Regions from separate parts of the Bacillus sp. M5A3_1b genome, predicted to be linked through region 1. Evidence: riboswitches for the same ligand, from Rfam matches in the RefSeq annotation. Region 1 holds a riboswitch; the other holds the start of a gene.
The links. Region 1 has a riboswitch for FMN ahead of ribD (bifunctional diaminohydroxyphosphoribosylaminopyrimidine deaminase/5-amino-6-(5-phosphoribosylamino)uracil reductase RibD). Riboswitches for the same ligand answer to the same signal wherever they lie in the genome.
Positions count from the first base shown of each region.

Region 2: linked by a shared signal. The riboswitch ahead of ACLBWW_RS07635 (ECF transporter S component) and the one ahead of ribD (bifunctional diaminohydroxyphosphoribosylaminopyrimidine deaminase/5-amino-6-(5-phosphoribosylamino)uracil reductase RibD) in region 1 are both predicted to bind FMN.

Region 1 is NZ_JBKEZY010000001.1:403,995-420,378, forward strand. Features, by position in the region: gene spoIIM (stage II sporulation protein M) at 1-581, opposite strand, end outside; gene ACLBWW_RS02065 (GNAT family N-acetyltransferase) at 737-1,288, shown strand; gene ACLBWW_RS02070 (NUDIX domain-containing protein) at 1,313-1,852, opposite strand; gene mciZ (Z-ring formation inhibitor MciZ) at 1,927-2,061, shown strand; gene lolS (aldo/keto reductase) at 2,260-3,174, shown strand; gene ACLBWW_RS02085 (aldo/keto reductase) at 3,204-4,031, opposite strand; gene ACLBWW_RS02090 (GrpB family protein) at 4,153-4,677, opposite strand; gene ACLBWW_RS02095 (YqkE family protein) at 4,748-5,011, opposite strand; gene ACLBWW_RS02100 (bifunctional metallophosphatase/5'-nucleotidase) at 5,214-6,803, shown strand; gene ACLBWW_RS02105 (ribbon-helix-helix domain-containing protein) at 6,926-7,402, opposite strand; gene ACLBWW_RS02110 (alpha/beta fold hydrolase) at 7,524-8,522, shown strand; gene ACLBWW_RS02115 (Na+/H+ antiporter family protein) at 8,654-9,973, shown strand; gene ACLBWW_RS02120 (LacI family DNA-binding transcriptional regulator) at 9,997-10,860, opposite strand; gene ACLBWW_RS02125 (GNAT family N-acetyltransferase) at 10,963-11,442, opposite strand; gene ACLBWW_RS02130 (alpha/beta hydrolase) at 11,524-12,447, shown strand; gene ACLBWW_RS02135 (DUF2552 family protein) at 12,458-12,703, opposite strand; gene ACLBWW_RS02140 (CDGSH iron-sulfur domain-containing protein) at 12,993-13,199, shown strand; FMN riboswitch at 13,406-13,549, shown strand; gene ribD (bifunctional diaminohydroxyphosphoribosylaminopyrimidine deaminase/5-amino-6-(5-phosphoribosylamino)uracil reductase RibD) at 13,860-14,972, shown strand; gene ribE (riboflavin synthase) at 14,954-15,598, shown strand; gene ribBA (bifunctional 3,4-dihydroxy-2-butanone 4-phosphate synthase/GTP cyclohydrolase II) at 15,611-16,384, shown strand, end outside.
Region 2 is NZ_JBKEZY010000002.1:271,501-287,884, forward strand. Features, by position in the region: gene ACLBWW_RS07575 (peptidoglycan recognition protein family protein) at 1-328, opposite strand, end outside; gene ACLBWW_RS07580 (DUF3961 domain-containing protein) at 408-644, opposite strand; gene ACLBWW_RS07585 (hypothetical protein) at 738-947, opposite strand; gene gudB (NAD-specific glutamate dehydrogenase) at 1,026-2,312, opposite strand; gene ACLBWW_RS07595 (genetic competence negative regulator) at 2,664-3,272, opposite strand; gene ACLBWW_RS07600 (MerR family transcriptional regulator) at 3,350-4,225, opposite strand; gene ACLBWW_RS07605 (metallophosphoesterase) at 4,225-5,001, opposite strand; gene ACLBWW_RS07610 (LysM peptidoglycan-binding domain-containing protein) at 5,059-5,538, opposite strand; gene ACLBWW_RS07615 (CPBP family intramembrane glutamic endopeptidase) at 5,561-6,124, opposite strand; gene ACLBWW_RS07620 (RecQ family ATP-dependent DNA helicase) at 6,124-7,653, opposite strand; gene ACLBWW_RS07625 (helix-turn-helix domain-containing protein) at 7,643-8,704, opposite strand; gene ACLBWW_RS07630 (ferredoxin) at 8,994-9,242, shown strand; gene ACLBWW_RS07635 (ECF transporter S component) at 9,366-9,944, opposite strand; FMN riboswitch at 10,107-10,246, opposite strand; gene ACLBWW_RS07640 (hypothetical protein) at 10,492-11,178, shown strand; gene ACLBWW_RS07645 (peptidoglycan DD-metalloendopeptidase family protein) at 11,209-11,823, opposite strand; gene ACLBWW_RS07650 (cob(I)yrinic acid a,c-diamide adenosyltransferase) at 11,908-12,489, opposite strand; gene resE (sensor histidine kinase ResE) at 12,627-14,402, opposite strand; gene resD (DNA-binding response regulator ResD) at 14,402-15,118, opposite strand; gene resC (cytochrome c biogenesis protein ResC) at 15,421-16,384, opposite strand, start outside.

The sequences.
Region 1 (16,384 bases):
AAAACTGGTGATGCGTAAGCTTCTACACTAGAAGCAAGAGCTAACACTACTCCGATTACAAGAAAGAAGCATGTATAACGAATTAATAATGGTAATAGCGGTTCGGTTATTTTCCGAATAAATTGATGTCTAATCATGCGTAAGGAAAAGCTTGCGGCAATTGTTGTCATAACGAGAAATACTGGAATAATAATGAGATTTTGTGGCAATACAGAAACGAATGCTAATAATAATCCATTCCATCCATGCTGACTTACTAAAAAACCTACTGTAAATCCGACAACTACTCCTTTTACAAATAATAAAATAAAAATAAGTGGCAATCCAATAATTGAAATCCCCAAAATCCAAATAAATCCAATGTATTTTAATTGCGAAAAGTAACTTTCTCGAAACATTTCGCTCGCAACAGCAAATTCTCCTTTAGAAACTTGTCCAAAAAAACGTTGTAAGTAAAATGATAAATCTTGTTTTTGATTCAATTGTAAACTATTTACAAGAATGGCCCCAAATATTACTCCCATCAATAATAAAACAGCGTTAAATATATATAATGAAGAGTTTTCCTGTATGTGAGACATTACACGGTCTTGCCAAGTTTTTCTCCACATTTTTCTTCCCTCCGTTCACACTCTTATTAAAAATGTATGAAAGAAAGAAAAAAGTATGACGAATTAACATTGAAATTCCGCTCTACTTTGCTAAACTAAAAAGTAGAGAATAGGAGGGATTTCTCTTGAAACCATTATTATTAGATTTTCCAACATTATTTCAAACTGAACGCTTACAAGTTCGTAAGCCATTTCCAGGTGATGGTGCAGAAGTGTATGAAGCAATCCAAGCTTCTCTAGAAGACTTAGTACCGTGGATGCCAATTAACGCTGAAACAGAAGAAAGTGCTGAAGAAATCGTTCGTAACGCTCACGGGCAGTTTTTACTTCGTGAAACACTTGATTTTCACTTATACGATAAAGTATCTGGTACATTCATCGGAGCTATAACGCTCAAGCCTGAAAACTGGGATATTCCAAAGTTTTCACTTCACTTCTGGCTGCATAGTGCTTATACAAAACAAGGCTATATGACTGAAGCCATTAAAGGTGCCATTCAATTTGCCTTTGATAAGCTAAGTGCTAGAAGAATTGAAATTCGTACTGATGCAACAAATGCAAATGCATGTCACCTAGCAGAACGTTTAGAATTTATTCTAGAAGGTACAATGGAAAATGATTTCATAGCACCAGATGGTAGCTTACGTGATGCACGCGTATACGCAAAAATCAATTAAAAAACACTCGCCTTTGGCGAGTGTTTATTTTTGTAGTTGTAAATATTGTACTGCAAACATCGTCTTCGCATCATGAATACGAAGATCTTTCATAAGAATAATCGCTTCTTCTAACGATACTTCCATCAATTCCACGAATTCATCTTCATCTAACTCGGCTTTATTTTCTTTTTTCGTCAAACCTGTCGCTTTATATACATATAAAATTTCATCTGCAAATCCTGGAGATGTATAGAAAGAAGTAATAAGCTCCATATTTTCACATACATATCCTGTTTCCTCTTCTAATTCACGAACTGCTGTCACCTCAGGTTTTTCACCAGGTTCTAACTTGCCGGCCGGAATTTCTATAATCGCCTTTTCAAGCGCTTTACGATACTGCTCGACAAGCACAATTTTCCCCTCATCAGTAATAGCAATAATAGCAACTGCACCAGGGTGATTTACAATTTCACGTTTACTCATTGCTCCATTTGGTAATACTACATCATCAACACGAACTTTTATAACTCTACCATCAAAAATCGGTTCAGTTTTTACTGTTCTCTCTGCAAGATTACTCATACTACTTCATCTCCCTGTTCTATTTCCTATTCTTTCCTCATACATTTTACCACATTGAAAGGAGCGTGATAGAAATGAAAGTTTATATTTTACCAAATCGCGTCACTTTAGTCGGAAAAGCATGGCAAATTCGCCATAAGCTAAAACAATATGGAAAAGAGTATACAACTGTACAAGAGTGGATTGCAGCAAATAAAGTGAAACTTTAATCAGAGGGGGTTTTGTTCATCCCCTCTGATTATTAGTTGAACGAATCGGGCTTTTACGGGCAGTTAATCTCCCACCTAACTTCCTCGTATGAGCCGAATTTTAAAGTGGGGGTCTTACTGCCCGTTAAAGCGGGGTAAAAAGTAAACGTTTGTCAACCTCTTTTCCCTTGCGTACAATAAAGGTAAGGAGGTTGACCTATGAAAAAACGTCAATTAGGAAACTCAGATTTGTTTGTGACAGAAATGGGACTTGGCTGTATGTCTCTCGGTACATCTGAAACAGAAGCTATGCATATTATCGATGAAGCAATCGATTTAGGAATCAATTTTTTTGATACAGCGGATTTATATGATTATGGATTAAACGAAGAATTTGTTGGAAAAGCCTTAAAAGGGAAACGAGACCAAATTGTTCTTACAACAAAAGTTGGAAATCGATGGACAGAAGAAAAAAACGGGTGGTCTTGGGATCCTTCTAAAAATTACATAAAGGCTGAAGTGAAAGAAAGTTTACGTAGACTTCAAACTGATTATATTGATCTTTATCAACTTCACGGCGGGACGATTGAAGATCCAATAGATGAAACAATTGAAGCCTTTGAAGAATTAAAAAAAGAAGGTATTATTCGTCATTACGGTATTTCTTCTATACGTCCAAATGTGATCCGTGAATATGCTAAACGTTCCAATATCGTTAGTGTGCTAATGGAATATAGCCTTTTAAATCGTCGCCCTGAAGAATGGTTCCCACTTCTAAGTGAACATCAAATTAGCATTATTGCTCGTGGGCCACTTGCAAAAGGAATTTTAACTGATAATAATGCAAGAAAGATAGAAAGAGTAAAAGAAAAGAATTATCTTTCTTATTCTTACGATGAATTATATGCGACACTTGCGAATGTAAAAGAAATAATCGGAGAAAGCTCTTTAACAGGAACAGCTATTCAATATTGCTTATATAACGAAACTGTTGCAGCTGTTATACCTGGTGCAAGCTCTATTGGGCAATTGAAAGAAAATGCCCAGGCTAGTAAACAAACACAGTTAACAACAGCTCAATATATACAACTTCAGCAAATTGCTAAATGTGATACTTACGCTTTACATCGTTAAAAAGACGCTACCATACTGGTAGCGTCTTTTTATAGCGTATCATATTTATCCGGATTCGTTCCTACATGTAAATTACGATTTAACGTATTAATTTGAGTCATCTCTTCTTCTGTTAGTGAAAAATCAAAGATAGAAAAATTCTCCTTAATGCGAGATGGTGTAACAGATTTAGGAATCGTCACTACCCCGCTCTGAATATCCCATCTTAATATAACTTGCGCAGGTGTTTTTTCATATTTCGTAGCAATGGCCTGAATAATCGGGTTCTCGAATACTTCCCCGCCTCTCATTAATGGGCTCCATGCTTCCATTTGAATTTGCTCACCTTGACAGAAATTACGCAATTCAAATTGCGCTAACATCGGATGAAGTTCCACTTGGTTGACCATCGGCTTCACTTTACAATTTGGTAATAACAGTTCTAAATGATGTTTATGAAAATTTGAAACACCAATCGCGCGCACTTTACCTTCTTCATACAGTTTTTCTAGCGCTCGGTACGTATCGACATACTTCCCTCTTATTGGCCAATGTATTAAATATAAATCTACATAGTCCATTTGTAATTTCTTTAAGCTTTTTTCAAACGCCTCAAGTGTTTCCTCGTATCCTTGATCATCGTTCCAAACTTTTGTTGTAATAAATATGTCTTCTCTCGGAATTCCTGATTCACGAACCGCTTCTCCGACACCGCTTTCATTTTCATATACAGTTGCTGTATCAATCGAACGGTATCCAACCTCTAACGCTGTTTTTACTGCTTGTTTTACTTCATCGCCTTCTTTCGCTTTATAAACGCCTAGACCAATCATCGGCATTTTTACGCCATTATGAAGTGTAGTTGTTGGAATGTGCACAGTCGTCTCCCTCTCATTCTTACATTTTTTATAAGCCACCACTTTATTTCAACAAGATTCAACCAAAAAGTCAAAACATACGTACAGTTTACATAATAATTTTATACACTAAAACGCAAACTCAATTATTCATATTCCCTTCTCTCCATTCTTTCGCTTTTTCATCAACACTACGTACAAACTCATTTTTTCCTTCCGTATATAACGTGCCATCATATGTATATTTTTCGGCTAATTCTTTCTTTAAGGTTGCATATGCCTCTGCTTCTTCACAATGAGCCATCATATAATCACGAAACGCTAAATGCCTTACTATCTCAGGATTTCCTTTTTCAAAAACGTGTAAGTGATACGAGCGTTTTTCCTCCGTTCCATGAATAAAATAACGACGTCTTGAAATACCATTTTCCCCTTTTACGATGTAACCAAGCTCTTCAAAACGTTCATTCCAATGATCTACTCTGTCGATACTCTCTACTTCCATAATCATATCTATAATTGGTTTAGCTGCCAGTCCTGGCACTGATGTACTTCCAATATGATGGACTTTCACCATTTCTGGCATCGCCGATTTTAATCGTTCAGCCTCTATTTGAAATTTTTCGTTCCAATGATCTTCATGCGGAACGACTACAATTTTTCTCATTTTAAACTCCCCTTTTCTTACAAGCTCGTCAAAAAAATGATCAGCGGTATGCACTGATCATTTTTTTATATTATTTAAAGTCTTTCCAAGTAAGGCTACTTTCACTTAACAGTTCTTCAAATGATTTATTCTTTTCACGTTCTTTTTGTTCTTGGCGCTTTCTTTCCAGTTCAGCTGCCTCTTTTTTCTCTTCTCTCACTTGCAATTCTTTCTTCTTATTCTTTAATTGCTGCATGAGTGAATCATTTAATTGATCGCCTAATGTAAGCGACTCTTTCTCTGGTCTATTCACTTGCGATTGTCTTTGCATTTGTCTTTGTTTCTTTTTCTTCATGCTACTCACCTTTTACTTTTTTCTCCATTATAGTAGATACACAATGAACTCGACAATAAAAAAGGTTCTTTACTCTATTATTCACCTTTTGTAAATATGTTAATTTTTCGAAAAAACTAAATTTTTATATAGATATAATCCTATGAATCTATTAAAATTATGTCGTATGATGTCAGATTATAAAAAAAAGGAGAAATGAATTATGTGGAAAAAAATCATTCCTGCTGTTGCCGTTTTAAGCACCATAACTTTTTCAAGCGTATTTGCCGCTCCCCCATCCCAGATTCCAGCTGAACAAAATCGCTACGTAGACGTACAAATGCTTGGTATTAATGATTTCCATGGACAACTAGATACTGTTAAAAAAATTAATAACAAAGAAGCTGGTGGCGCTGATTACTTAGCTACTTATTTAAAAGAACGTAAAAAGCAAAACCCTAATACACTTCTCGTACATGCTGGCGATATTGTCGGAGCTAGTCCACCAGTTTCAGCGTTGTTACAAGATGAACCAACAATTGAATTTTTAAATGACTTAAAATTCGATGTTGGTACAATCGGAAACCATGAATTTGATGAAGGTATCGATGAAATGAAACGCCTCATTTACGGTGGATATCACGAGAAAACAGGTAATTTCAAAGGTGCTAACTTCCCTTATGTCGCTGCTAACTTCTATAACAAATCAACTGGTCGCTTATTTTTACCACCATTTACTGTAAAAATGGTAGATGGTGTTCCTGTAGGATTCATTGGCGTTGTTACAACTGATACGCCAAATGTCGTGATGCCTACTATGCTTAAAAATGTACAGATCACTGACGAAGTAGAAGCAATTAATAAATCAGCGCAACAATTAAAGCGTCTCGGTGTTAAATCCATCGTCGTCCTTGCCCATGTCGGCGGAACAACTGATGAGTCTGGCGTGACAAATGGAGACCTTACTCGAATTGCAAATGAAACAGACTCGGAAGTTGATGTTATTTTCGGTGGACATAGTCACACGTATGTAAATGGTACTGTAAATAATAAACTAATCGTCCAAGCGAACTCTTATGGAACAGCTTTCTCAGACGTAGATGTAACAATTGATCGTAAAACAAAAGATATTGTAAAGAAAAAAGCTGAAGTGATTACAACATATCATGAAGGTGTGGAACCTGATAAACAAGTAAAACAAAAAATAGATCAATATAAAGAAACAATCGCACCACTTGTAAATGAAGTTGTAGGAAAATCTACAGCACCTATCGACCGTAAACAAAATGATGCTGGTGAATCTACTCTTGGGAATGTAATTGCCGACGCACAGCGTCAAACGATGCAAGCTCAAATCGCGCTTATGAATCCTGGTGGCATTCGTAATGACTTAGATGCTGGCGATATTACTTGGGGCGAATTATATGGCGTTCAGCCTTTTGGAAACCAATTGATTAAAGTAGATTTAACAGGTCAAGATATTCGCGACATTTTAAATCAACAATGGCAAAAAGGAACAACAAGAATGCTTCAAATTTCAGGTATTCAATATACGTGGGATGCAAATAAACCAAGCGGTGAAAAGGTTACGAATATACGCTTAACAAATGGCGAAGAGTTATCTCCATCTAAAACGTATAGCGTAGTTGCGAATGCTTTCTTAGCTTCTGGCGGTGACGGATTCGTATCATTTAAAAATGGGAAGAATTCAGAAACTGGTCCAAACGACTTTGAAGCGCTCGTCGATTATGTAAAACAATTAAAAGAACCAATTCAGCCAGTTATTGATGGAAGAATTCAAAAGATAAATTAAGTATTTCCCTCATATGCGATCCAGATTTTTATTGTAAAGGATACGCACTTATACTTAATCCACAATATTAGCAAAACCTAAAAAGGATACTCGTTCTTACAATGAACATAGTATCCTTTTCTTTAGTTATCAAAATGTGATGTTTTGTTAAAATCATATTGTTGTAAAAATTGTTGTAACGCCTCTTCTACAAGTTTAGATTTTTGAATTCCTTTCACTTCTGATATAACGTCTAATTTTGCTAATATTTCTTTATTAATAGAAAAGGTACGTTTCTTTTTCTCTGTACTTATACTCATAATGGGCACAATTACTTCTTCTCTCTTTCTTAATAACTCATAAATACTTTGTAATTGCTCATAAATTAATAATTGATAATCCGTTTTCGCATATTGAAGGGCTGTCGCTTCTTGGAGTTGTAAGTGACGCGGTTCTTCTCCATCTCCTACAAAAATACGTTTCTTCTGTTCTCCATCATATTCGTATCCAATCAATCTTAATTTCTTTGATAATGTATATGGGCTTATTTCAAGACGTTTTGCTATAATAGCGATGGATTCACGTCTATTTAAGCAATCTATAATTTCTCCAATCGTCACAATTTCCCTCCTCCCGTGTTGAAATGACACTAGTATGGTATGTTACAATGATTTTCTAACAGTATATGCAAAACGAATAGCCTGTGCGATTCATACGATTTCAGAAAAGGAGGATTTCCATATGCTTTTTCGTAGCTATACCCCACAGTTTTATAATGAAAATAAACAACTCATTCCTAATAGTATTGCTACGATGGAAAGCGTTATGATCCATAATCGAAAACAAACTCTCCTTATGCGCGGGCAAAACATAGAGCAGCCAATTTTATTATGCTGTCATGGCGGACCTGGCATGGCACAAATTGGATTTATTCGTCATTTTCAAAAAGAATTGGAGAAACACTTCATCGTTATTAATTGGGATCAGCGCGGGGCAGGTAAATCCTTTTCAATGAAAGATTTCGGAGCAAATTTTACAATCGAACAATTCGTTTCCGATGCAAAAGAAGTGATTCAATATGTACTTAAAAAGTTCAATAAACAGAAACTATTTCTCGCTGGTCATTCTTGGGGAAGCATTATTGGGCTTAACATAGCACATCAATATCCACAGTATATCGAGGCTTACATCGGTATTGGGCAGATTGTACATATGAAACAAAACGAAGAATTGCTATATCAGCATTTAATTCGTTCTGCAAAAAAACATGATCATAAAAAAGCATTAGCGTCCCTTTTAAAATTAGGCAAACCACCATTTTTAGATACGAGACGCCTTATTATTCAAAGAAAGTGGCTTGGCACATTCGGTGGAGCAATCCAAAACGGATCTTCCTTTTCTTTCATACGAAAAGGCTTCTTTTCCCCTGAATATACGCTATTAGATTGGTTCAAGTTTCTCGCAGGAAATTTAAAATCTGGCGTTTTATGGGAAGAAATGTTGACAATCGATTTCTTTTCTTCTATTTCAAGCTTATCTATTCCGGTTTATTTTTGTTCTGGTCGCTATGATTATCAAACTCCTTATGCTCTCGTTCAGGAATATTGTGATGTGATAGAAGCCCCCATAAAAAAAATGATTTGGTTCCCAAATTCAGCACATTCTCCTGATTTAGAAGAACCAGAATTATTCGCTAATTCTTTACAATCAATTAAACAAGAGCTAGCTTTTCAACATTAGTAACAAAAGGCTCTTTTACATTTCATAGAAAACAATTTATAATAATATGTCGCAACTATGTATAAATATAGCAAAGTGCTTCATATTTACTTGCCTTAGCACAATAAAATTTTAGGGAGATTACATTTATTATGAATGCTGTACTCGTCGCAGTAGCAGTTATGCTATTGCTTAGTTTGTTACGTGTCCAGGTCATTGTCGCCATCATTGTTGGAGCTTTAACAGGCGGAATTATCGGTGGACTCGGTATTTCAGAAACTATTAATACTTTTACAACTGGCCTTGGAAACAGTGCTCCAATCGCTTTAAGTTATGCAATGCTTGGCGGTTTCGCTATTTCCCTTTCCAAAACAGGACTTCCAGATGCTATGATTCAAACTGCACTAAAATGGATTGGCAATGAACAAGACACGAAAAAACAAGTTTATTCTAAAATACTTATTTTATTCATCATTTTAACGATGGCTTGTTTCTCACAAAATGTGATTCCTGTTCATATCGCTTTCATCCCCATCTTAATTCCAGCACTTTTAAAAGTATTAAATGAGCTGAAAGTGGATCGCAGACTTGTTACATGTATTATTACATTCGGATTGATTACTCCTTATATGTGGATTCCAGCAGGGTTCGGAAAAATTTATCATGACGTATTGCAAACAAATGCTGCGCAAAGCGGTCTTACATTTGATGTCGCACTTATTCCAAAAGCAATGACTATTCCAGCAATTGGTATGATTATTGGATTATGTGTAGCCGTATTCATTACGTACCGGAAACCTCGTACGTATGAAATAGAACAAGTTCATACTACCGCCAATGAAATCGTTCCCTATACAAAACGTAGTATTACTTTCGGATTATTATCTATCATGGCCACATTAACTGTTCAATTAGCAACAGAATCGATGATTTTCGGTGCTTTAGCAGGGATTATCGTCTTATCAGTAAGTGGTAGTCTACCTCTTAAAGAAGCAGATGCGATATTAACAAGCGGAATGCGCATGATGTCCTTTATCGGTTTTGTTATGATCGCTGCCGCTGGATTTGGCGCTGTTCTTCGAAAAACAGGACATGTTGAATCTCTTGTGCAAACGAGTGCACATATAATTGGAAATAATAAACCACTCGCTGCATTTCTTATGCTTGTGATTGGGCTTCTCGTTACGATGGGAATTGGTTCATCCTTTTCAACCATCCCTATCTTAACAACAATTTTTGTACCTCTTTGCATACAGCTTGGATTTAGTCCAATGGCTACAATTGCAATTATCGGTACAGCCGGAGCGCTAGGCGATGCAGGATCACCAGCATCAGATAGTACACTTGGACCAACATCCGGTTTAAATGCTGATGGTCAACACCATCATATATGGGATACATGTGTACCAACTTTTCTGCATTATAATATACCGTTACTCATATTTGGCTTTATTGCCGCCATTACATTATAAAAGGTGCGTTTTATACGCACCTTTTACTTTTTTATTTTTCCTTTTAATTGTTGCAACGCTATTTTCCCATTTTCTTCGACACAACTCTCCATTTGCATGAATGACGGACCTGTCCACTCACTGTCTATACTCCCGTTCAGTCCAATAATTTTTAACTTATCCGGTATACGGATATTTAAATTTTTCGCTGCTTGAATTAACTCAAAAGTAACCTTTTCACTTGAAGTTACAATTCCATCTATATACGGAGAAGTTTGCAAGAATGTAATAAACTGTTTATTCGTATACCCTTGTACACATACTTCTCGATAAGAGATTCCTTCCTCCCAAACAGCGTCTAAAAATCCTGATATGTGATCTTCCATTTCTTCACTATCTTCTCCCTCATTGAAATAAGCAAGGAAGTGACAGCCTTTTTCTTTTAATAAAGAAACCGCTCTTTGTCCATTTTCATAATAATTTGCATGGGATTTTTTTTCATCAATCACAACAAAGGGAAGTGGAATTTCTCCTATACTTTTAAAAACAGATTTTGTCAAAATAACACCTGCAACGTTATTTTCCTTCAACATATGTATGTATCTATCTTTATTCTCTATATTACAAACAATGATTTGATATCCTTCTTTATATGCTATTTCCTCAATACAATGTAGCAAAGTGATGTTTGATGGGTTATATACATTATCTACAAGTAATGCAATTATCGTTGAATTCTCTTTAAACAATGGCTTTGTTGTACTATTTGGCCTATAACGTAATTCCTCAATTGCTTCCTTTACTTGTTTAACTGTGTCCTCATGAACGTATCCTTTTTCGTTAATAACTCGTGAAACGGTTGCGACTGAAACACCTGCTAATTTTGCAACATCACGTATAGTTGCCACATCGTCACCCCTTAATATGGTAATAGATTACAATTTTACGGTAACCTAAATTACAATATTCGTCAAGGTTAATAACTTATATTTCTGAAAATTGTTACATCATTACACTAAACGATATTCTAACTGAATTTCATGTAGAATTAGGATATTATCATACCCAATACGTGGAATTTCTTTCTTTATTTCTCGTGCTTTTTCCACTGCATTCACATATAAATGAGTCATCACAAATTTACGTTTTTGGTAAAATCGTAACGCATTCATATTATCATTTGTTGTTATGAGCCAAACCCGCCCGCACCGTTCTTCTTCTGCAACTTGTAATACACAATCTACAAGTTTCGTCCCTATTCCTTTTCTTTCTTCAAAGCTATCTAACGACACAATTTCACACATATTTCCGGTCACTTCATATGTTATAATTCCGATTATTCTGTCATCTGAGAGCGCAATAAATCCTGGCAACTCTTCTAACTGATGCCCCTTCCCACGTGAAACCATCAATGAACTCCCCCAGTTCTCACACATGAACATTCGGATTGTTTCTTTCATCGCTGGCGTAATTTTTTGTATATACACCATTTCCTATTTCTCCCCTTTTCTATCATTGTGATACAATGTAAGTGTATCACATGTAACGGTATTTGGAGGATGAGGTAAAGTATGAAACGTTTTTTTGCAGCATTGTTTACTATACTAGGTGCGATAACTGCCCTTGGGATTTTCTTTACAAATAAAGTGATGTACTTAAAGAAAAAAACAGAGGAAGAAGTACTCGAAAGAGAAACGAAAAAACATTTTCGTATAGAGGATTTTGATGCTCTTCATAAAGAAGAAATTCATATTCCCTCGCAATTCGGATATGATCTTCACGGATATTACATTCCTGCTGGTCATTCCAATAAGTTTATGATTTTTTGTCACGGCGTAACTGTAAATAAAATGAACTCTGTAAAATATGCAAGGTTATTTTTAAACAGAGGGTATAATGTCGTTATTTATGATCATCGTCGTCATGGTAAAACTGGCGGAAAAACAACAAGCTATGGATACTATGAAAAACATGATTTAAAATCTGTAGTTGACTGGCTAAAAAGTCGCTTTGGAACAAATATAACACTCGGTATTCATGGTGAATCTATGGGAGCTGCAACACTTCTTCAATACGCAGGACTTGTAGAAGATGGTGCTGATTTCTATATTGCAGATTGTCCTTTTTCTGATTTCTACGGACAATTACAACACCGTTTAAAGGTTGAATTCCATTTACCTAAATGGCCCTTATTACCTTTAGCAAATGCTTTTTTAAAAGTGCGTGACGGTTATACGATTCGCGAAGTTTCACCAATCGATTGTATAAAAAATATTAACAATCCCGTCCTCTTTATTCATAGTAAAGATGATGATTATATTTTAGCTGATATGACGAAAGCACTATATGAAGCAAAAGAAAACAATAAACAACTTTATATTGCAGAACGCGGTGCACACGCTTGCTCTTATAACGAAAATAAAGAAGAGTATGAAGCAGCCGTTGATCAATTTTTAAACTCATATGTAAAAGAAACAAAAAACAGGCTTGCATAAGCCTGTTTTTTTATTGCGCTAAAACGTCTGTAACTTGTTCCATATTTTCAGAAATCCATTGCATTGCATCATCTAACGTTGGAAATTCTGTCGTTTGAAATGTTACTTCATCTTGAAGTAACCAAACATCCTTTGCCTCTTGCCCTACACCTGCAATGGACCAATGTAACAAACTATATGGATGATTATCATTCAAAAATGATGCCCACGTGCGCTCATTTGCAATGTTTCGTAATGTATGTAATTGTTTATCCATCTCTCGTCACCTAACTCTATTCAGTTATAAAAAACATTATAACACTCTCTTCTCTCCCAAAGAAAGTGCTCATTTTACCCCGCTATTTGCGGGCAGTAAAACTCCCACCTCAAAACTCAACTAAAACAAAGAAGTTAGGTGGGAGATTTACTGCCCCTAAAAGCCCGATTGATTCAACTAATAATTAGTGGGGGGATACCTCCCCCACTAATTAAAGTTTCACTTTATATTGTCAAGTACTTCTCTTAATTATATGATGAAATTAAGCGTTTGGGAAGGAGGGATAGCGTTGGCGAAAGTACAAATTAAAGTAAATGATAATGGCTCTTTTCGCGTTACAGGGGACGTGGAATTAGTCGATTCACAAGGGAATGTATTCCCAGCAAAACCGGCATTTTCTTTATGCCGTTGTGGTTTATCAAAAAATATGCCTTATTGCGATGCTTCGCATAAAGGGAAATTCGAGTCTGTCGTTAGAGCACCAGAGGCAGAATAATTTTACATGTGACATGCACATTTTTTTGTGCATGTTTTTTCTTTTCATTAACTCTCGTCCCCCTTTTCCTTACAACATTCCTCTTCCTTACAACATTCCTCGTACTTTTGTCCTCATTCCAACTTACATATATTTTCACACAATTCTTCACATTCGAATATTTTTTTCTAGCCTTTTATTTTTTTTGTGCTATAATTTGAGCAAACAACATCCTTCGGGGTCGGGTGAAATTCCCAACCGGCGGTGATGAAGTGCAAACTTCTAAGTCCGTGACCCGTTTTCAACTCGAAAACGGTGGATCTAGTGAAACTCTAGGGCCGACAGTATAGTCTGGATGGGAGAAGGATATGTTTTCTAGTAATTTTATATAGCGAATACACTTTTATTTCAGTATGCATATTTTTAAAGTTTCGTTTTGAATCTTTATATATGTTTTATTTTGTATACTTATGTTTCTATACTGAAATAAAAAGATACGACTAGCGTTTGAAAAATTCGATATTTTTGCTAGGTTTTTTCCTTATGCAAAAATACCAATCATCGTTAGGTTTCTTTCCTGTACTTTCGTATTCGAACTATATTTCTAGAAATCACGTCTCCCAAACCCCAAGGATATAAAATCCTTGGGGTTTTTTGATTTTTTCAGGAGAGGTGAAGAGAATGACAGATCAAGAATATATGAGGATTGCCCTGCAGTTAGCAGAAAGGACATCTGGACAAACAAGTCCAAATCCTATGGTTGGTGCTGTTGTTGTAAAAGAAGGAAACATCGTCGGTATTGGCGCTCATTTACGTGCCAGTGAAGAACATGCAGAAGTTCACGCTCTTCATATGGCTGGTGAAAAAGCAAAAGGAGCTACCGTTTATGTAACACTTGAACCGTGTAGCCATTTTGGAAAAACACCACCTTGTTGTGAATTGCTCATCAAAAAAGGAGTCAAACGGGTTGTAATTGCTACTCTTGATTGCAATCCTCTCGTTTCTGGTACTGGAAAAAAGAGATTAGAAGAAGCTGGCATCGAAGTAACTACCGGTGTTCTTGAAACAGAAGCCACCTTATTAAATCGTTTCTTTTTTCACTACATGAGAACGAAACGTCCATTTGTAACAATAAAAACAGCGATGAGCTTAGATGGAAAAACAGCAACTGTCACGGGTGAAAGTAAGTGGATTACAGGTGAAGAAGCACGAGCTGATGTTCACCAATATCGTCATACACATGATGCGATTCTCGTTGGAGTGAATACAGTTATAGCTGATAATCCGCATTTAACGACAAGAATTCCTAACGGGGGTAAAAATCCTATTCGTGTTATTTTAGATACCCATTTACGAACGCCACCATCTTCTCATGTCATAACAGATGGTTTAGCACCGACATGGATTATTGTCGGTAAGGATGTAAATAAAGAGAAAATAGCTTCTTATGAATCTGAAAATATAGCTATATTCCAAATGAAAACAAAACATATAGAAATCAAGGACCTCCTTTTCTTTCTTGGAGAGAAGCAAATTCTTTCTCTATTCGTTGAAGGTGGCCAAACAGTTCACGCAAGCTTCTTACAAACAAAGCATCTCAATGAAATTGTAACTTATATAAGCCCCAAATTAATTGGCGGGAAAGATGCCCCTACTTTATTTGGGGGAAATGGTTTCGCAGCATTGCAAGATGCACTTTCCTTGGAAATTCAAGAGATGAAACAAATTGGTGATGATATAAAAATCGTTGCGAATGCCCAAAGTGAGGTGACGGAATGTTTACAGGAATTGTAGAAGAATTAGGAACGATTGCAAACATGCAACAAAGAGGAGAAGCGATGAAGTTAACGATCCATGCAAATAATATTTTATCAGATGCTCACTTAGGTGATAGTATCGCGGTTAACGGTATTTGCTTAACTGTAACGAGTTTCACAACAACTTCATTCACAGTGGACGCAATGCCTGAAACGATGCAATCAACATCACTTCGCATGCTTAAACAACACTCTAAAGTAAATTTAGAGCGGGCGATAGCTGCAAACGGACGATTCGGTGGACATTTCGTTTCAGGACATATTGATGGCATCGGAACGATATTAAACAAAAAACAACACTATAATGCCGTCTATTACAAAATAGCTATTGCTGATGAATTGCTGCGCTATTGTTTGCATAAAGGATCCGTTGCTGTTGATGGAACGAGTTTAACAATATTTGATATAGACGAATCTTCCATCACAATCTCACTCATCCCGCACACAGTAAGTGAATCTGTTATCGGAGAAAAGAATGCCGGTGACATCGTAAACATTGAGTGTGACATGATCGGTAAATATATCGAACGCTTTATTTCTAAACCTGTAAAACAAACAGGTTCAATGAGCGAAAGCTTTTTACAAGAAAACGGATTTCTATAAGGGGGAAGCATTATGTTTCATCGTATTGAAGAAGCTCTAGAAGATTTAAAACAAGGAAAAGTCGTTATCGTATGCGATGATGAAAACCGTGAAAATGAAGGCGACTTTATCGCTTTAGCAGAGTATATTAAGCCAGAAACGATTAACTTTATGATTACACATGGGCGTGGTCTCGTTTGTGTACCGATTACGGAAGTATACGCAGAACGTCTACAATTAGAACCAATGGTAGCTCATAATACAGATTCGCATCATACTGCATTTACAGTGAGTATTGATCATGTTTCTACAACAACAGGGATTAGCGCTCACGAACGGGCGACTACGATACAAGAATTATTAAACCCTGCATCAAAAGGTGCTGATTTCAATCGTCCTGGACATATCTTTCCATTAATCGCGAAAGAAGGCGGTGTCCTACGCCGAGCTGGTCATACAGAGGCTGCCGTCGATTTAGCACAGCTTTGCGGAGCAGAACCAGCTGGAGTCATTTGTGAGATTATTAATGAGGACGGTACGATGGCTCGCGTACCTGATTTACTACAGTGCGCAAAACAATTTGATATAAAAATGATTACAATAGAAGATTTAATTGCTTATCGCCGCCACCATGAAACACTAGTGACGCGAGAAGTGGAAATTACATTACCTACAGATTTCGGTACTTTCCATGCAATTGGCTATTCTAATTCATTAGATACGAAAGAGCATATCGCACTCGTAAAAGGTGATATTTCAACAGGAGAGCCTGTACTTGTACGCGTTCATTCAGAGTGCTTAACAGGA
Region 2 (16,384 bases), on a different contig from region 1:
AGTTAACATCACCGCCATAACAAAGTTCCACTCCAATGGCAGCCTTATTAGCATCATAACCATATAAGTCATTATCTGTCGGCACACCATATCGAACGTGATAGGCAACTTCATTTATAGGAACAATTTCCAATATTGTTTTATCATCTATAAATGTATGTGCCGAAGCTTTCGGTTGTATTTCATTAAAATAATCCCGATTCCCTATCGCATTGCTACCAGGGTTCCCCGTATCATGACTTACAATAAACCTTACTTTAGAAAGAGGAATTCCCGGTCGTGAACTTCCATACCCAATATAGTTACGCTCTATAGGAAACATCGCCATTACTACCAACTCCCGCTTCAGAAGATTACCTTACTTCTTTATATATGTATTCGGTAGCAATGTCCTTATCGCATATTTCTTACGCGAAGAGAAAATCGAAAATATTTGATGTGAACACCATAAATAATAAAATACTTACAGCAACTCCATAAAAACCGTAAAACCAAACACAATCTTCTTTCGTATCTAAACCGAAAAATTTATTTACAGATTGTAATAATGTGCCGCGCTTACTTTGTTTGTTTCTTAATACTTCCACTCGTTCTACAACATCTGCTGGCATCATAAATCTTTGGTCTACTGTCATTTTCATCATTTATCTCTCCTTAAAATCATTTCCGTTTTGTTTATCTAAGGAAAGTATAGCACGTTTGTTCGTGTAGAACAAGCGTTCTTTTTTGTTTTTATTTTATTTTTCAACAATCCAAGTAAGAATTGAGATTACAAAAGCGATAATCGGCCCTACTACAACTGCACCAAATATTAAAAACAGTAGTCCTTCTCCGAACATCCGAACATTACTTGTTTTTCCGGCTTTCATCGTTCTTGAGAGTTCTCCCTCTAACCTCTTAACCTTTTCTTCTAATTGTTCTACTCGTTCCATCATTTCATTTTCCATATACAACACCTCACACTAATACTTCAACAAAAAAACGTGATTCCCTCGAAAGGAATCACGTTTTCTCACGATATAATATTATACCCAACCTCTGAAGCGACTTGCTTCAGCCATTTTACGAACACCGACCATATACGCAGCTAAGCGCATGTTCACTTTACGAACTTGTGCTGTTTCATAAATAGAATCAAATGATCTTACCATTACTTTTTCTAAACGTTGTTCTACTTCTTCTTCAGTCCAGTAGTAACCTTGGTTATTTTGTACCCACTCAAAGTAAGATACTGTTACACCGCCAGCACTTGCTAATACGTCTGGAACAAGTAAAATTCCGCGATCTGTTAAAATTTTAGTTGCTTCTAATGTTGTTGGACCATTTGCAGCTTCAACAACGATTTTTGCTTTAATATTATTAGCATTTTCTTCTGTAATTTGGTTCTCAATTGCAGCTGGAACTAAAATGTCGCAATCAAGTTCTAACAATTCTTTGTTTGAAATTGTATTATTAAATAGTTTTGTTACTGTACCGAAGCTATCACGACGGTCTAATAAATAATCAATATCTAATCCGTTTGGATCATGCAATGCACCGTAAGCATCCGAGATTGCAATAACTTTCGCGCCTGCATCATGCATAAATTTAGCTAAGAAGCTACCAGCATTACCGAATCCTTGAACAACAACGCGTGCACCTTTAATATCAATGTCGCGTTTTTTTGCAGCTTCGCGAATACAAATTGTTACACCTTTCGCCGTTGCTGTTTCACGTCCATGTGATCCACCTAATACAAGTGGCTTACCTGTAATAAATCCTGGTGAATTAAATTCATCAATACGGCTATATTCATCCATCATCCATGCCATGATTTGAGAGTTTGTGAATACATCTGGAGCTGGAATATCTTTCGTCGGTCCTACGATTTGGCTAATTGCTCGTACATAACCACGGCTTAATCTTTCTAACTCACGGAATGACATTTCACGTGGGTCACAGATAATTCCACCTTTACCTCCACCGTATGGTAAATCAACAATACCACATTTTAAGCTCATCCAGATTGAAAGTGCTTTCACTTCATTTTCTGTTACATTCGGATGGAAGCGAATTCCACCTTTCGTTGGACCAACAGCATCATTATGTTGTGCACGATATCCTGTAAATATTTTAACAGTCCCGTCATCCATACGAACTGGTATTTTCACTGTCATCATACGAATTGGTTCTTTTAATAATTCATATACTTCGTTTGGATAACCCAATTTTTCTAACGCTTCACTAATAACAATTTGTGTCGAATTCAATAGTTCAAAATGTTGTTCCCTTTGTTGTTGTGTTTTTGTTTGAGTTCCCTTTTCGGCTACCATAGTAAGTAAACCCCCTGTAATTTCACTTGTTTAGTAAACCTTCATTGCCTAGTATACACCGTTAAATTTGGAATGCAATAGAAAACGCTAACAAATATATACAAACTATTTCCTGTTGCAAGCGTTTTCACTATCATTATAGTCCTTTTATTGCTTTTAGAAAAGTAAAATACTTAAATATTTAAATATTTTTTATTTTACTTATATATAACAACTTAAGAAGATATTTTTAAGTATAGTAAAGAGCGCCCAAATATTTATGATTCCCGCTATACCATTAATCGTTTTGACATTTTCAGACCAACATTTTAGGTTTCTCCAAATAAAAAACAAAACCTTAGCTTTGTTATATTAGCTAAGGTTTTGTTTTTTCACAAAGTAATTGTGTATTTGTTCAATTGCTTGAGAAGCCATTAATTCTTTACCATACTCCATTAGACGATAAATAGTTGCTGTAGACGGATTACCATATTCCGCTAAAATAGCTATAAAATCTGCCTTCAGTAATTGAACTTGCTCCTCTTCTTCCATCCAAAGATAGAAACGCCCATCCCACGTATATAGTTTTCCGCCAGTTACATCAAGGTTATATAAACGATTCGACAGGTTAATTACGTCATCTAGTGTAGCAAACTCATAAAGTATATGCTCGCTTTCATCTAGAGTCACTTGCATTTCAATAAACTCGTCACGGAACTCATCATCTGTATCCACATCTTGATGTTCTTTCGTTACAATTACGACCATTCCTTGCGCTTGTAGAGAAAATACTTCAACTGCAATCGGGCCATCCGCTTCAAACCCTAGTTCCTTATTTGCTTCTTGCATCATATCACGAAATAATTGCTGTACTTTCGGTGCATTTCTCCACAAATCTTCTTTCGTTAATCCTCGTTCAGATAAATCATCAAATGTTAAGAAAATTTTTATCTTATTGTAATTTAATCGTTCCAGCCTCATCTCATACCCTCCCTACGTAACCAATGAATATAATTTTTATTATATGAAATAGAAAATAGATGGTTCTTTTCGAACAACTATTCTAACATTTTTAACCAATCATCCCATTCTTCTTTCGTATCACCAATTAGGCATGTTTGAATGTTCAACTGATCTCGAGCACCTATTTCTCCTATAAACCCAACAGAAAGTTTCTCACTTTTTTCTTGCAACAAATTCATGTCTTTCATCGCGTTCTTAAGTTCTCGTTCCTCATCAAAAGAGACTACTACATATGTAGGTTGTATTTTCTCAACAGCTAACAAAATACCATCTTCCGCTAAGCTTGACCTAATATATATCACCTCATATCCTTTTAAGCGTAAATACGTTGAGAAAACAAACCCTTTCAACATATTATTTTCTAACACAACAACTTTGTGTATAGAAGAAAATGATGCTGCATTATGATACACCATTCCTAGACGAGTTTGTAAAAATGATACGACATATTGGAATTGCACCATTGTAACTTCATTATTATTTTTTAACGTTAACAATTTATTTGACACTTGAAGAACAATACTTGCTATGACTTTTTCTGTTGCATAAATACTAAAAGCCTCGTTTAACAATGCAGAAGCTGTAATTTCATCAAATTTTAACAAAGCTTGCAGTAAATCGTCCACTAAAACAACTTCTCTATCGTAATGTATTTCTTTTTGAACATTACTCTGCAAACGATTCCCTTCTAATAATTGAACTGCTTGTCCAATCATCATGCCGGAAGAAACTTTGTCCATTAACCATTTCAAAATTTGAATATGCTCTTCTGTATATAATCGATGCCCCGCATGATTCCGCATTGGGGCAATAATTTGATATCGTCTTTCCCATGCACGAAGCGTACTCGGCTGAATTCCAATTATATTGGAAACAGCTTTTATGTTATATTTCCCGTTTAGAGTTGGCATCATTTCCCTCCACATAACGTAATAATATGTGTTTGAGCAGGTGCTCGGAAGCGAAGTGGAATCAACGTTGTTCCATACCCATTACTAACAAAAAGAGTCATATTTGAATGCTTATATACGCCACCTTTTAAATATTTTTTAGATGGGAATAATCGAATCTGTCCTCCATGTGTATGTCCACTTAACACAAGTGAAATTTGTTCTTTTCCAGACATTTTATTTATTATATCAGGGTTATGGCTAATTAATATGCGAAAACCATCTTCTTTGCAATCAGCCAAAGCTAAATCTAAACGATCACGCTTCAAACCAACATCATCTACACCGAGCAAACAAATTTTTTCTCCTAGTTCAGACTCAAATACAACTCTTGTATTATCTAAAACTTTCACATTATTTTCTAATAACAAAGCATCTAATTCATGATATTCAATCTCATAATCATTATTTCCCCACACAAAATATACAGGAGCTATCGCTCTTAACTTTTGTATATTTGCAGAAATTTTCGATAAAGGGACACCTCTTTCCGCTAAATCACCGCCAATAATTACAAGGTCTACTTTTCCTTTTACTTGTTCAATTAACGAACTTGAAATGACCCTTCTATGAATATCAGAAATAAAAAACATCTTTACTTTTTGAAAACTTTTCGGAAATTCTTCAAAAAGTAAAGTATGTTCTAACACAGTATTACGCATCGCTTCTGTATACATTACAAGAAGAAATATAATACCAATACATATGAGAGCACTTAATAAGATAATCCATATCATATATTTTCACTCCCTTCCGCATAAAGATAATCCTCAGCTTTTATAGTAGGTATGTTACTAGCTATCCTGCTTTGCGGACTTATCTTTTATCGGAATTTTTATTTCTTGACCTACATTCACTTCATCTTCTTGTAAATCATTATACTTTTTAATCACTTCAATCCCAGTTTCATCTGAAAAATATTGCTTCGCTATACTTTCTAAAGTTTCTCCTTCTTTTACCGTATGCGTTACTACTTTCTCAGATGTTGCCTCAGACTCAGATTTAGCTGAATCAAAGAAAATGACCTCAAACGCACTTTTCCCAGCGTTATTACCATCACTTTTCACCTGAATATATTTATCTGTATACCATAAGATACTAATTGGTAGTAATATGAATAGAAATGTTAAAACTCGGACGAAAATATGATTCATTTTAAACTTTTCTTTTTTCTCTTTATTTCTATGAATTTCACTACGCGGCGGTAAACTTTCTTTTTCTTCCACTCGCTCAACTTCTAATTCCTCTTCGAAATCAGGAATTCGTTTTCTCATGTTGTTCACCACCACCTTACATTTATTTTCTTAATTGGAGTCCCATTATAAAATCAACAAGAAAGTGTGCAAAGATTGTTATAAACAAATTTTCTGTCCATTCAAACACATAACCAAAGACAAAACTAATGAAACAGACGAAACAAAACAAAAATGGCTTTGTTATATACCGAATATGTAACACTGCAAATACTAAACTCGCTATTACAATTCCAAAGTGCGTCTGCACTACACCTCTAAATAAAAATTCTTCTGCAAAGCCGATAATGAACGTAATAACGAGTAGGTGCATAACTGACATTCCTTGAAACATCTTATCGTTAATACCACCATCATCAAACCAAGACTCTGGAAATACTCGCATTGCAACATAATCTAATAACACAATACCAATTGCCAACAAGCCACCTATTATAAGTATAGACACCGGTTCCCACTTCCACAGACTATACACCGATTTTATATCTCGGAATAATACATATGCTAGTAAACAACCGATACCGATAATAATGAACTGTGTGATATACAGATTCAGCCTTATTTCTTTCGGACTCATATCTTCAATATTATGCCTTTGAATGTTCATCATTCCCCCATCTTTTCTAGACCGAAAAGCTTTTGTAACTCTGTTTCCCAATTATAGTCGAAATCCGATTGTTGCGCTTGTCTTTTTTTATAATCTGTTTTTGTAATACCACAATAGTCACAGCAATTTTTCAACTCGTTCTCTTTTCTATAACCGAACTGTTGTAACAAATATTCACGCCTACATTCTTTCACTTGTATCCACGACTTCATGTTTTCTAGCTCACTATATTTATTACGTAGCCTTATTTCTACTTCAGCTATTAATCTGTTCATAATTTCATCTGACAAGCTCTCTAATTTTAATTTTCGCTGTTGTATGATTCCAAGCTGTTCAAGATGATAGCGGATGAAACGCCAATATTGTTCATTAAATCTTGCTGCATTATAACAAATTTCTTCTACCTCTTCTATTGGTAATTCTTTCGTTTGAAACATTCTTTCTTGTAGTAAAGAGAATAAAAATTGTATTTGCGACTGACTTGGCAATTCATCTTCAATTATCGAAATTGGTAAATCGTGATCTAACGGACTACATAGTAAGATAGCTATACTCGGTTCACCATCTCTTCCAGCTCTTCCGATTTCTTGTAAATAGGAAGCTATATTAGTCGGATAATGAAAATGAATAATATAGCTCGTATTCGACTTATTTACTCCCATACCAAAAGCACTTGTACATATTACAAGCTGCAACTGGTCATTCATAAACTGCTGTTGAATTAACATACGCTCTTCATGTTCCATACCACCATGATAAAAAGCGACACCAGTCACGCCTTTTCCTCTTAAATACTCCGTTAAACGTTCTGTCCACGCTCTGCTTGAACAATATACAATCCCTGGCCCTTGTAAATACATCACCTGATCCAAAAGCGCTTCTTTCTTCTCTTCTATCGTCTCCACAAATTGTACTTCCATCGCAATATTTGGACGATCAATAGAGTATACATGCTGCGTCACTTTCTTCAAATCTAAACTCTCTGCTATATCTCGGAGTACATCTTTTGTCGCTGTTGCCGTTAATGCTAGCACCGTAGGAGACCCGATATTTTCAATGACTACATTTAGTTTTTTATAGTCTGGCCTAAAATCATAACCCCATTGTGAAATACAATGAGCCTCATCCACAACAAATAATGAAATATGAACTTTCTTCAATTCTCTTATTAACACTTCCGACTGCAACATCTCTGGTGAAACAAAAATAAATTTATATGAAGCTAATTTTTTCATCGCTTCTCTTTTTTCATGTAATGTCCGAAAACTATTAAATGCTATTACTCGGTTTTTCACAACATACTTTAATTGTGTAACTTGATCTTCCATCAAAGATAATAATGGTGATACAACAAGCACGGTTCCTTCTTGCATTAGCCCTGGAAGTTGATAGCACATAGACTTCCCTCTTCCAGTCGGGAGCATTGCTATAACATCTTTTCCCTCTAATAAATCTGTAATGACCCCTTTTTGCCCTGTACGAAATTCAGAATATCCAAACCATCTATATAAATATTCCTCAAGCTTCATTTATACCCTCCATCCGCGCCAATACAAGACGAACTTCAAAATAAGAGATACCCTCTCCAACCGCTTGTTTCAACTCACGCAACTTACGTGTTTGTAATGCCTCAATTACTTTTGTTACTTTATCTATTTTGTCTTTTTCCATAAACATCTCGATTGAAAACTCTTTTTCCCGCAAAGCAATTTCAACAAAATGATCTTCTATCGTTGCAACCTTTAAATTTCTAATTGTCGCTATTTCATCTAAAGAGCGTCCTTGTCTCCAAAAATTATATGTTTTTTTCGTTGATAAACTAAATAAATCAGCTCTCTCATTTGGATAAGAGATAATCTCAGCCAATAGCGGAAATTCATTTTCTTTATCGTGAACTTCTTGTATAAAGAAGTGAATTGTACCCCAAAATAAAAAATACACCCGGAATATATCTTGTTTCGTAATTTCCGCTAATTGCTGCAATGTACAACCGATACGTTCATATCCTGTTAATCTATATGTTACAATCGTCGCTTCTACCACATCACCTTTTCCTAAAAGATTATATATTTCTTTCCATAATCTTTTAGCCAATTCACTTCGCCTATATGGTATACCTGTTAAAAAACGTTTTACCCACATCATTATTTCTGTATCTTGTTGAATGGGAATAAACTTCGTATTATTCTGTTGTAAATTAGATATAGTTTGAATAATTAATGATAATCGTTTCCAAAATGTTTCACCTAATTCACCATAGTGTAAACCATGTAAATGCGCAGGAAAAGCATACACTTCCTCCCATGTATGTAACTGCATTTTACCTTTAGATGTTAACAAATATGTATTTTCATGTATTTCTCGAATCAAATCTGCTTGCAACAACTTTGCAACTTCACGATCATAGTCTGTTCTATTTAACGATTTATATATTCCAAACAAAAATGAAATTCGGAACATATTTCCATCTTGTAACGTTTGCGAAGATCGTTTTCCTTTTAATAAATAATAAATAGAAGAAACGGTCCTTTCACCATTCAATTGTTTTAAACAATACAATAAAGTATATTGTAGTTGCATTACCGCTTCCACCTTTCAATCTAGCTTAATTACTTTTTAGTATGATTGCACTTACTCATTAAACTTATCATATCGGCACTATGTACTTGTATATAGTATATTGTACCAAACGAAATAACATTTACGTATTTTGAAAATCTTATGACATAATGCAAAAATTAGTTGACACTCTAATTGATAAGGATTATCATTATAATTTTATGTTGAAAAGTTTTAAAAACCGTTTTACAATAAGGTTATAATTTTTATGGCGAGCTTTTCACATACATATTATCAGGAGGGAAAAAAGATGGCAAAATATACAATCGTTGATAAAGATACTTGTATCGCATGTGGTGCTTGCGGCGCTGCTGCACCAGACATTTATGATTATGATGATGAAGGTATTGCATTTGTAACGTTAGACGATAACCAAGGTATCGTTGAAATTCCAGATGTATTAATTGAAGATATGATGGATGCATTCGAAGGTTGTCCAACTGACTCAATTAAAGTTGCTGATGAATCATTTGATGGCGACTCTTTAAAATTCGAATAGTCTTTTATTAACTTCAAAAAATATCCCTCATTCATATGAGGGATATTTTTTGTTTTCTATTTTCATTCTACTTAATAAAAAACCACTAGTAGTTCCATACTACTAATGGTTTTATTTTATATTTTATGCATTTTTCATTTTTGCAAACACCCATACTTTCAGGCGTGAGAATAACGCTACAAATACAATTGTCACAACAATTCCTTTAATCAAATTAAATGGTAAGATTGCCGTTACAACCGTTGTTCTTATAGCCTCGCTAGACATAGCTGGTGAATTTAAAAACCAAGTGTAAGCTGGGAATATAATGATGTAATTTAATACACTCATAATGAGCGCCATTGTAATTGTCCCTAGCATTAATCCTGTCGTTAAACTCTTAACAGTACGATACTTTCTAAATAAGAAAGCTGCCGGTCCAATAAATAAACATCCTGCAATAAAGTTAGCAATTTCTCCAACTGGCACTCCCGTTAAACTCCCTTGAATCCCGTAATGTAAAATATTCTTTATCGCCTCTACAATTATCCCTGCAACTGGCCCGAAAATAATTGCTGCAATTAGAGCTGGTACATCACTAAAATCAATTTTTAAAAATGGCGGAAGCCCTGGAAACGGGAAATCCAACATCATCAGTAAATATGCAATACTACTTAGCATCGCTACACTCACCATCTGCACTACACTGTTTTTTTGTTTCATCTTTCTCTCTCCTTTTCCATCGATCATCTCATGGAAAGTGGAAAGGTTCTGCTATGCCTACTTTTTCATAGAACGAAAAAACCCTTTGTGTTTTACACAAAGGGAGAATTTAAGGCACATCAAACAGACGTTCAAATCCATATCTTTTTTGAACGCTTGAACCTCCATCTTCTCCCATCCAGACTATACTGTCGGCTTTGGAATCACACCAAATCCTGCCTTAACGGCTCGCGGGCTTAGAACAAAATCACATATAGTTCATCACCGCCGGTCGGGATTTTCACCCTGCCCCGAAGATAGACCGATATTCTATTTTCCACTTTATTATACAACAACATAATCGTATTGTGAACAAAAAAAGTGTAACTTATTAAAAATAAGTTATTAATTTTATATAATTAAAACCAATTACTATATTTTACAATACACCCCAGATTTTTTAGTATTCGGCATTTCCCCTATGAATCCCCTAGTCATATATAATGAAAAGTGATAAGATGTTGAATTGTTAAGATAAGAACATTTTCTGGATTATGGAGGAAATGTCATGAAAAAAGAAAAGAGACACTCTATTCGAGAAGCAATGAAAAAAAACTTAAGAAAAGAATACTTTTACTTAAAAAAAGAATTACTTTTCTACTGTCCAATTGATTTAGGCACATTCTCAAGCGAGACATACTATGCTGCTTTCGATGAAGATGGCATCAGTATTTATCAGTATGATAAAAAAACAGAGAGTAAATTAAAACTGTGTGAGCGTCACCCATGGAAGAGTTGGAATAAAGTGAAGGTGGATCATTATTTGACAACTTCTCAATTTATTTTTCAAGGTGAGCGAAACTGGATATTATCCCTTTTCCAAAAAGGAAAAGAAGCTCAAAAAATAATTGAAGAGCACACATCTTTACAAACTGAAGTTGTTTCCCGTTCTTTCTTAAAAAAACTTCCAGGGTTCCGTTCTAATGCACCGTTGAATAAATACATCGGCAGCATTTGCTACACTGCACTTATTGCATTTTTATTAAAATGGATGATTCCATTTCAAGCACCACAAATCGCCCTGTACTCCATTTCAATCGGTTGTATGCTTCTTGGTTTACTTTGTTTGACAATCGGTTTAATTGAACCGACTATTGTACTATTTCGAACGAACGAAAAAACAAGAACGAAAGTATTTTACTTATATAGCTACTTAGCTATTTCTGGATTTATATGTGTCTTTATTTTTTGGTAAAAAAAAGAGCTAGTTTAACTAGCTCTTTTTTTACTTTACGTATAATTGTTGATTTGGATAAATCCGATCTTGCTGCAGTCCATTTTTATCTTTAACTTCCTTAACTGACATACTAAATTTCCGTGCAATACTAACTAAAGTGTCCCCTTTTTGGACGACATATAAGGATGAGGACACAACTTCATTTCTCTGTTCATTTAGAACAAGCAATGGATTCATCGCATTCTTTTTCGCCATCGTCCATCTTCCTTGATGAACTTCTAAATGTAAGTGTGCACCTCTCGATTCTCCTGTATTTCCTACTTCTCCAATTATTTCTCCTTTTGAAATATAATCCCCTTGAACTACATATCTCTTATTTAAATGCGCATACACAGCCTCATATTCTCCATGTTTAATAAATACAACGTTTCCATAACTACTTGAATAATAAGACTTTGTTACCTTACCTTCTTGAATAGCTGCCACAGGCGTGCCAATCGGTGCTGCTATATCTATACCGTAGTGTTTTCCATGCCTTGTCCCAAAATAATCACTTATCTGCCCTTCAACAGGCCATGTCCATTGATTTCCCTCTGCGTACACATGTAATTGAGATAAAAACAATACCGTCAATAACATGATGCTACATTTTAACACTTTCATATACATCCTCCGTTTTCTAATTAACACCATACCTTCTCTATTTTGGTATATTACAGAAAAAAGTATACAAAAAAAGAAAGTGAATCACTCCACTTCCTTCTCTTTTTTATCACGAAAAACGATTGCACTGCGATTATACTCCACATCTTTTACTTGTAATCGAGCGTTTATTACTCTAGCTACCGCAAACAAATAATCAGATAATCTATTTACATACTTTAGAACAACTTCATTTATTTTCCCTTCTTTTTGCAAGGACACTACACATCGTTCTGCTCGCCTTACAACTGTACGTGCAATATGAATAGCAGCTGCCGCTTCGCTTCCACCTGGTAAAATAAAACGCTCTAACGGCGGTGCTTCTTCTATATACGAATCAATCCTTCTTTCTAAGCTTTCAACCATTTCAACCGTTACTTTATAAGGAATTTTCCCCTCTACTATCGCCAAGTCTCCCCCGCAATCAAATAGTTCATGTTGAATATTTTCAAGTTCATTGTAAATATCTCCAAAAGATCCGCCTTGTAGCTTAGTCATTGCATATCCAATATGAGAATTCGCCTCATCTATCGTGCCATATGCTTCAACTCGGATATTATCTTTATCCACTCTGCCGCCTATTACACTTGTTGTCCCTTTATCTCCTGTTTTCGTATATAATTTCATCGCTTCACGACACCCCTCTTGCTATTCTTCATTCGACTAAGATAGAAAAAAAGTTCTACTATTATTTATTTAATTGATTTTACAAAAAAATAAAAAACAGTAGAACTTTATTCATTATCAACTTTAAAAACGCATATCTAAATTATACGATTCGGTAAATATACAGAGAATGTAGTTCCCTCTCCAACAACACTTGAAACAGCAATTTTACCATCATGGCCTTGCACAATATTTTTTGCAATCGCAAGCCCGAGCCCCGTTCCACCTTTTTTCCCACGTGTTCTTGCTTTATCAGCTTTGTAGAAACGATCAAATAAAAATGGAATATCTTCTTCTGGAATACCAGCGCCCGAATCTTGTACTTCAAAAGTAAGACCATTATTTTTCGTATTAATTACAAGCGTTACATGTCCGCCTGCATTCGTATGACGAATTGCGTTATCAATTAAATTCGTCAATACTTGTTCCATACGATCTGCATCAAACGGGTATTGTTCAATTGGATTCTGGAAATCAACCGTTAATGCGACTTCTTTATCCTTTGCAATTCCTTGGAATTTACGACCTATTTTTTCAACGAAAGGATGAATATCAACTTCACCTATATGTAACTCTACATTACCACTTTCCATACGCGCTAAATCTAATAGTTCATTTACAAGTTTACCTAAACGAACGGATTCATCATAAATAATTTGAACAAACTCATTAATTTCTTCTTTCGTTTGCACAATATCATCTAAAATCGCTTCACTATACCCTTGAAGCATTACCATCGGTGTACGAAGTTCATGTGATACGTTCGCAATAAAGTCTTGACGCATCTTCTCAAGACGGCGTTCTTCCGTCATATCACGTAATACAGCTACAGCACCACGAATTTTCGTTTGGTTGTAAAGCGGCGTCATAAGAACTACATAATTCCCTTTTTGTAAATTAATTTCAACCACTTGTTGTTGTTCACTTTCTACAACGAGATGGAATAGTTCAACAAGTTCAGAAGGTAGTTTTTTACTGAGCTCTACTTCCTTTTCCTCTTGCCAAACTTGTAAGAAATGTTCAGCCGGCGGATTAATTACAACGACTTCACCTTCTTGATTTAACGTAATAACCCCATCTGCCATACTACTTAAAATACTAGCTAACTGTTCTTTTTCTTGCTGCAGGGCATTCATATTAAACTTCAACTGTTTCCCCATTTGATTTAAGGCCGTTGCAAGCTCACCAATCTCATCCTGAGATACCATAGGTGCTTTCGCATCAAACTTCCCACGCGCGACCTCAAAAGCAACCTCACGCATTTTACGGAGTGGTGCTGTAATTCGAGTAGATAAGAAGAATGCAAAGAACGTTGTTAATATAATCGCAATCCCTGCTGATAAGAATATAAAATCAGTCGTTCTCTCCATACCTTGTATCGGTACTTGTAAAGATTCGTATACGAACACTGCACTTTGATTTTTTGAATGCACTGGTTTTCCGACAATCATAATATCATTTTCAGTGTTTTTATTCTTTCTACTATTAGAGGCTTTTCTAATGTTATTCTTAATTTCTTTTTTGTCTGTAAAAACAGCCGCTAATTCTTTGTCTTCTTTCAAATCATCCATTGTAAGAGTGACTAATCCTTCTTGTTTCGGCGAAGAAGATATTTCTTTACCATCTTCTACAATAATGATCCTTGAAAGTGGATCAGAGAATTTGTACGCGATATTCTCAATCGTTTTTACATCGGCACCTTCTTCAATTAACTCTGAAACACTTGTTGCAACTTTTTGAAGCCTAGCTTCACTCATATCAACATAATATGTTCTAAAAAACTGTGAAAGTAAAATCGCAACAAATCCGAGCACAAACGAAACGAGAAGTAATATAGTCATCCATAACTTCCCTACTACACTTCTCCAAAGCATCAGTCGTTCACAACCTCAAATTTGTAACCTACGCCCCAAACGGTAACAATCATCTTCGCAGCATCTGGTGATTTTTTGCTTAACTTCTCACGTAAACGCTTTACATGCGTATCAACTGTACGTAAATCTCCGAAGAATTCATATTGCCATACTTCTTTTAACAATTGCTCACGATCAAATACCTTATCAGGCGCTTTCGCTAAGAATAATAGTAATTCGTACTCTTTCGGTGTTAAGTTTACTTCATTACCATCTGCTGTAACACGGTGTGCATCATTATCAATTGTTAAATGAGGGAACACAGTAACATCTTTTGTCGTTGTATCTTGTGTAAAGAACGTTGTTGGTACAGAACGGCGTAAGACCGCTTTCACACGAAGCACTACTTCACGTGGGCTAAATGGTTTCACAATATAATCATCAGTTCCTACCTCAAACCCTTGTACTCGGTTTACTTCTTCACCTTTTGCCGTCAACATAATAATTGGCGTCGCTTTCTTCTCACGAACCCCTTTACACACTTCAATACCATCTTTACCTGGCATCATAAGATCTAATAGGATTAAATCGTAATCATTTTGTAACGCCATTTCTAAAGCTGTATCGCCATTGTCCGCTTCTTCAATTGTATATTGTTCTCTTTCTAAATACATTTTCAACAAACGACGAATACGATCCTCATCGTCTACAATTAAAATTCTTGATTCATTTTCCATTTCTACCCGTTGCGTACTTTTACCACAACGGTTTACACCTACCCTTCTACACTAGTATGTTGCACTATTCTCGTTTATTTAAGCAATCTTCTAAATGTTTCACTTCCCATATTATGCTTCACAAGAATAATAAAGTTTGTTCAATTTTTTTCCAAAACTATGTATTTTTTTTGAACAGGATATAATGTCCTCGACATCATTTTACAAAATCAACCGCTACTTTGTCATGTTTTTCTCAAAAAAGAAGAAAAATTGACAAAAATAAAATAGGAAAGTGACATTCACTCTCCTATTTTATTTCTCTATGCGTATGAATGTAAACCCGCGATAATTAAGTTTACTACAATAAAGTTAAACATAATGATTGCAAAACCAATTACCGCTAACCACGCTGACTTCTCTCCGTGCCACCCTTTTGATAAGCGTAAATGTAATACCGCCGCATAAAAAAGCCAAGTAATAAGCGCCCAAACCTCTTTTGGATCCCAACCCCAAAAACGTGTCCACGCTATTTGAGCCCAAATCATGGCAAAAATTAATGCACCTAATGTGAAAACCGGGAATCCAATTGCAATAGAACGATATCCGATTTCATCCAGTAAATCACTATTTGTATTCTTTACTAACGGCTGAAGTGCTGCCGATACTCGTTTGCGTAAAACAAGTCTTAATACAATATAAAGTAATGTCCCAACTAACACTGACCAAATAACAGTATTTAATTTTTTCGCATTTACAATCGCTGGAACTTCAACTGTCGGTTCTAATTTATTTTCTGTCAATAACTTTCCTTCGTGCGGTCCTACTAAAGCTGGAAGATTGTACTTCATTTCCACTTGTTGTTCATTTTTATCAATCCATTGAAACTTTGCTTCATATTTCATACTAGAAAATAACGTTGTCACTCCAATAAAACCAACTGTACAAACAAGTGTGAACACTACCGTTTCTAACCAAAATGTACGTTTGGTTCTCGTTGATTGGTCTACATTTTTCAATAAATACATAACGCCCGTAATAAAACTAATTGCTAAAATTGCTTGTCCTGCTGCTGCAGTCGTCACGTGAATATGCAACCAATTACTTTTTAAAGAAGGAATAAGCGGAGATATTTCCCTCGGAAACATACTTGCATAGGCAATTAATAAAAGTGCAACTGGTAATGCAAAAAGTCCGATTATACTTACGCGATACATAAAATACATGACAATAAATGCTCCGACAAGCATCATGCCGAAAAATGTACCGAATTCAAAAAAGTTACTA